Regions from separate parts of the Aminipila butyrica genome, predicted to be linked through region 2. Evidence: riboswitches for the same ligand, from Rfam matches in the RefSeq annotation. Region 2 holds a riboswitch; the other holds the start of a gene.
What was found. Region 2 has a riboswitch for thiamine pyrophosphate ahead of thiC (phosphomethylpyrimidine synthase ThiC). Riboswitches for the same ligand answer to the same signal wherever they lie in the genome.
Positions count from the first base shown of each region.

Region 1: linked by a shared signal. The riboswitch ahead of Ami103574_RS05380 (ABC transporter permease) and the one ahead of thiC (phosphomethylpyrimidine synthase ThiC) in region 2 are both predicted to bind thiamine pyrophosphate.

Region 1 covers NZ_CP048649.1:1,089,426-1,092,548, reverse strand. The annotation lists gene Ami103574_RS05385 (ABC transporter substrate-binding protein) at 1-959, opposite strand, end outside; gene Ami103574_RS05380 (ABC transporter permease) at 992-1,744, opposite strand; TPP riboswitch at 1,925-2,032, opposite strand; gene Ami103574_RS05375 (beta-class carbonic anhydrase) at 2,106-2,654, opposite strand; gene Ami103574_RS05370 (ABC transporter substrate-binding protein) at 2,644-3,123, opposite strand, start outside.
Region 2 covers NZ_CP048649.1:2,212,796-2,215,918, forward strand. The annotation lists gene thiM (hydroxyethylthiazole kinase) at 1-86, opposite strand, end outside; gene thiC (phosphomethylpyrimidine synthase ThiC) at 99-1,403, opposite strand; TPP riboswitch at 1,486-1,586, opposite strand; gene Ami103574_RS10525 (D-alanyl-D-alanine carboxypeptidase family protein) at 1,715-3,123, opposite strand, start outside.

The sequences.
Region 1 (3,123 bases), 1.1 Mb from region 2:
ATCGCCTTTTCGATCAACCCATTTTCTACCATGAAATCCGTATAATCCGTCCATACCGAATCCTTCATCAATCCCCACACAGGGCTGTCTTCGCTGTATTTGCCTGCCAGATATTCCTGAGATTCTTTCAGCATATCTAAATCATAGGATTCTGCATAACCGTGTAAAATCTCCGCAGCGGCATCCGGGTTTTCGATGGCGTATTCATACCCCTTACTGGTGGCTGCTAAAAAGGACTTTACCATTTCTGAATCTTGCTCCAGGGTGCTGTCCTTGGCAATGATTACTGGGGTATAGTAGTCCAGCTTAGGGTCCAGCTGGCGCAATTCCATATAATTCACGTCAATGCCTTGGCGCTTAGAATTGATTCCGTCCCAAGCCCAGAACATCCACATTAGATCGATATCTTTTTTCAGGGCTTCGTAGCCCGCCCCATCCGAGGTGATCATCTTTAACTTGCTAAAATCCGCTCCGTATTTTTCCATCACTGCATGAATGACGGCTTCTTCCCCCGGAGAACCCCAGCCGGTATAAGTCTTTCCCTCAAAATCCTTTGGAGAGGTAATGTTCTTGCCTACATAAGAGGCAAACCCCGACGTGTTGTGCTGAATCACCGTAGCCACCGCTTTGATAGGTAGGGGGTCCTTTGCGGCCAGCGCATAGGTCACATCCTCCTGATAACTAATACCGAAGTCTCCTTTGCCTGCTGCCACCAGGGCCGGAGTCACCCCATCTGTCGGCTCTACAATCTCTACATCCAGGCCAGCATCTTCATAATACCCCAATTCCTTGGCTGCATAAAGTCCCGTATGATTGGTATTGGGCACATAGTCCAAGATGACAGTCACTTTTTGCAGCTCATTCGTTTCCTTGCCTTCCGGCCCATCTGCACCTCCGCAGGCCGTCATGCCCGCAGCCATTACCAGAGCCAAGCCTAAAGCCCATACTTTCTTCTTCATATCTTTCTCCTCCTTTATTAACATAACATTTTTCACTTTTTTCTTAAATTGGGCAGTAAAATCAGCTGCAACAACTTTACACAGCCGTTCATCAACAGACTGAGAACCACCACCACCATCACGCAGGCAAAGACCTTATCCAGCATAAAGCCGTTTTTTACCCGCAGCATGTAATACCCCAACCCGCTGTCGGAGGAAAGCCATTCCCCCACTACCGCTCCCGTGATGCTGTAAGTAGCTGCTACCTTCAATCCAGAAAACAGGGCAGCCGCTGCTCCGGGGATTTTCACCAGACTGTAGACCCGCAGGTTTCCAGCCCCCAGCAGCCGAGCCAGATTCACCTGGTTGATGTCCACTTGACGCATACCGTCGGCAAAACTGATAACGATGGGGAAAAAGCACATCATCACTACAATGAGTACCTTAGGCGCCATGCCAAAACCTAAGTAAATCATGAAAATAGGGGCCAATACCAATACCGGTATCGTCTGGCTGACCACCAGCAAGGGGTAGACAGCAGTGCGAAAAAGTTCAAATCGATCCATGACTACGGCCAAGACCATGGCCAGGGCTGCCGCCAGCACCAGCCCCGCCAAGGTCTCCTTCATGGTCACCAGGCCATGGAGAAGCAAGGCACTTCTTTCCGCAGCCAAAGCCTGTAGAATGGCCGAAGGTGCTGGCAGGATGTACAAAGGGATTTCTGCTGCCCGCACCACAGCTTCCCATATTCCCAGCAAAATCAGACTTACAGCAACAGGTACCAATATTTTTTTCTTGTCAGACATGCTATCCGCCCCTCCTTTCTTTGGATGAAGTATCATTCACCCGAACGTCACCTTCTGGTGATTTTCCGCGATTCATTTTCTCTGCCCTTAAAAAGCAACAGACAAAATATGAAAAAAAGAGTGTTCCCCTAAAGAAACACTCCTACTACTCTTCTGCAACATGGCGGCTTGTCACAGCCTCTTGCATGTTAAAAGCTTTCCTATCGGCGGTACTAGCCACATCAGGTTCAAAGGGTTCTGCATATGCAATCTCAGCTCGGTCAAGACCTTGCACCCCTAGCATGTTTATTCTATTGCTTGCTCTTTTATGAGTTTACACTATGGGAAACTCTTTGTAAAGTCCTTTTCCCGTATCGACTCTTCAATCCGATTCCACCGGGGTCAATGCACCCGTCACCGAATCCATGATAAAGCCTCGGATTTGCACATCCTTTGGAATCAGTGGGTGGTTCAGCAAAATGTCCAAGGTATTTTTCACCGAACTATTCACACAGTCGAACCCGCCCAGCCAGGTATCAAAATCCACGCCGCAGTAATGCAGCAGATTGATATCCGTCTCAGAAACCCCTCGTTCCTTTAGCTTTTGAATCATCTTCTGAGCTTCCATGGACTGGGCTCCGCAGTCTGTGTGGCCGATGACCATCACTTCCTCCACCCCTAAATCCAAAATGGCTACCAGCAAACTGCGAACAGCACTGCCGAAGGGATGGGATACCACGCCGCCGGCATTTTTAATAATCTTGGCATCTCCGTTTTTCAGTCCTAGCGCTGCGGGCAGCAGCTCTAACAGCCGGGTATCCATGCAGGTGAGAATAGCAACCTTTTTCTGTGGATACTTGGTAGCAATATACTTCTCGTAGCTCTTCTCTGCTACGAATTCTTTATTATAAGCAATGATATCATCGATCATTTTTCAGTCCTCCATTATTGAGTTCCCGCTTTCGTCTCTTGCGTATGCTGTTAATCAGCAGAACTGCCACCGAAAACACCACAAAGGCTGGCATCACCCAATCCAAATAGCCCTCGTCCTGAGAGAGAACATCGGTCCATAAGCGGTCGATATACAGGTTGGTATCCTCCGACAAGTTAATGAAAGCCTGGGTATTGACCAGCTCTTCCACTGGCGGGTACAGGTTTTTATCGCCGCTGATTTCCGGGTCCAGCAAGGCTACAGCTGCCGTGTTAGGGGAGGAATACATGATGTATTCTGCATTGTCTGCCGCTGCCTGAGGTTCGTTGAGAAAATTGATGTACATTTCCGCCGCTTCCTTGTGACGGGAGTCCGATGGGATGCACACAGCATCATAGTAAATGTTCGTATTTTCTGGAATGTATACGGACAAATCCGGGTTAACTTCCTTCATAATGTAGTAGTCACC
Region 2 (3,123 bases):
GCACAGTCGTTTACCGTGACATAGTTTGTGATATTATGCACAAGCGGGGAAATCAGACGTACATTTTCAATAAAATTTCCAAACATTATAAATCCTCCTTATTTCGCGGTTACGACTTCACCATTTAGAATCTTGTTCATATTCCGCATAGCACACATTTCGCCGCACATGGTGCAGGCATCTTTAATCTCTGACGGATTTTCGTCGTGAATTTTTCTTGCCTTTTCAGGGTCTATGGACAGCGAGAACATCTTTTCCCAATCCACCTCTTGGCGGGCTTTGCTCATTTCATCATCCCAGTCAGAAGCATGTGGAATATTCTTGGCCAGGTCGGCGGCGTGAGCGGCGATTTTAGCGGCGATAATACCGTCGTGAACATCCTGCTCGTTGGGCAAGCGCAAATGCTCGGCCGGCGTAACGTAGCAGAGAAAGGCAGCGCCATTTGCCGCTGCAACGGTACCGCCGATAGCAGAGGTAATGTGGTCGTATCCCGGAGCAATATCAGTCACAAGAGGGCCTAAAACATAATACGGTGCTCCATGACAGAGGGTCTGCTGTAATTTCATATTTGAAGCAATCTGATTCAGGGGCATATGTCCGGGGCCTTCGATTATCACCTGCACATCTCGAGCCCAGGCTCTTTTGGTTAATTCACCTAACGTAATCATTTCTTCCACCTGGGTGGCATCTGACGCATCATGGGTGCTGCCAGGCCGACAGGCATCCCCCAAACTGAGGGTGACATCATATTTTCGGCAAATTTCCAGAAGTTCATCAAACTGTTCGAAAAAAGGATTTTCTTTTCCTGTCATCTGCATCCAGGCAAACATGAGAGATCCTCCTCGCGACACAATGTTCGTTATGCGGTTTCTGTTTCTCATAAATCGAGCAGCAGTAGCCTGATTCATGCCGCAGTGAATCGTCATAAAGTCGAATCCGTCTTCTGCATGGATTCGGGCAATTTCCAGCCATTCATCTGACGTAATTTCAGCTAGCTCTTTGTTGTAATACACTAGCGCATCATAAATGGGTACACTGCCCAAGGCTGCCTTACACTGTGCTGCCAACGTGCGCCGAAAAGCACGGGTATCACCAAAGGTGCTTAGATCCATGATGGCATCTGCACCTAATCGTTCTGCTTCCTGCACCTTTGCCAATTCCACGTCTATGTTGCAGCAATCCCTGGATGCGCCCAGATTTACATTGATTTTGGTAGAGAGCATACGACCAATTGCTTTCGGATGCCCAATCTGGTGTCTTTTGTTCTTAGGTATAACTGCTTGCCCCTCGGCAATAAGCGCTCTCAGCTGCTCCGCAGAAATATGCTCATCTCCCGCTGCGATTTCCATTTCAGGCGTAACGATGCCAAGCCGTGCCGCCTCCATTTGTGTTGCGTAAGCCATAATCCAACTTCCTTTCCATTTTTAATAAATACAAAAATGCCCCTTTCCGCCGAACGGAAAGAGGCAACAAAAACACCACGATGTGCTATATGTTTGCTTTCCTACGGCGGCATTATCCGCATCAGGTATAAGGGTCGAAGCTTTTGCTTCCTCTCAGCCGTAACGGCTCCCCTGAGCATTTTTCACATTATAACATAAAGGAAAGGGAATAGTAAGCACTTATTCTTCTTATTCTCACATCTTTTTTATTATCTAAAATAGAAATTCGGACATATCAAGCTTTTATCTGCTGGGCTTCTCTCCTACATCCTTTACTGAATCATATTCTTTACCAGCCGCTTATAAAGCTGGAAGAGACTGGCTTTCTGAGCGCTCTCTTCCGCTACCAGCGGATAACGGCCAAGTTCTTTTTTATCCTGGTAAACCACGATTTCTCCTACCTTATCGCCCTTTTTAATTGGAGCCTTCACTTCTTTATCTTGCTCTACCTCAAAAGTTACCCCATCCTTTTGACCTTTTTCCACTAGGATGGAAATATCCTCGCCTGCCACCGCATTGATATAGTTTGGCTCCCCTTTTTCAATTTCCATCAACCCGTGAGGCTCGCCTTTTTCTGCCAGTTTCACCGTATCATAAGCAGCAAATCCATAATCTAACAGTTTGCCGGCTTCGGCAAAACGGACCTTCGAGCTGGAGCAGCCTAAAACGACAGCAATCAAAGTCATATCATCCCTGGTAGCAGAACCGGAAAGGCAGTAGCCAGCCTCCTGAGTAAAGCCGGTCTTGATGCCATTGGCTCCTGTATATTGCTTAATCAGCCGGTTGGTATTGGTCAGACCAAATTCCGTCTGTTTGCCCGGCAGTCCCACCATCATCTGATCTTGCCACTTGGTGAACCAATCGTGAGTCTTCTCGTGTTTAATCAATTCACAAGACATAATCGCGATGTCATGAGCACTGGTGTAATGCTCTGCCACCGGCAGTCCGTTGGTGTTGACAAAATGAGTGTTCTCCATCCCCAGCTCTCGAGCTCGGCTGTTCATATTTTCTACAAAAATATCCACACTGCCGGAGATGTATTCTGCTACAGCTACACAGGCATCATTTGCTGATACCATGGAGATTCCTTTCATTAAATCTTCCAAAGGATGCTGTTCACCTGGCTCCATGTACATCTGAGAACCGCCCATAGAAGCCGCTTTCTCCGATATGGTTACCATATCTGTCAGCTTCACTTGACCTCGGTCAATAGCCTCCATGGCCAGCAGCATGGTCATAACCTTCGTCACAGAAGCCGGCGGCAATCGGTCTGCTCCGTTTTTAGAAAAGAGCACTTTGCCGCTGCCTACGTCCATCAGTACTGCCGCTTTAGCATCTACTGTTAACCCTGCGTTATTCACTTCCAGCGATCCAGCCGAACTCCCTGAGCCGGCACCTGATTCAGAGCCGCCTCCCTCTCCAGCTGTCGGATCAACAACTGCCGGTGTATCTGCACTGACTGAAGGATCCTCTGATTCCAGCTGTCCTCCTTCTCGGCCTGCGGAAACAGTTTTACCCAAATCATCAGGCAGAATACTGCCAATGCCAATGGCACCGCCGCCCACTACCAGTACACCGACTAGCAGGACGGACATAAATCGAATCAGCGAAACCCGGTGCACCGTCCGGGCTACCAGCAGCCGCTTCTTCCAGTGAACCAGATTCTTTCTCGTCTTCTTCC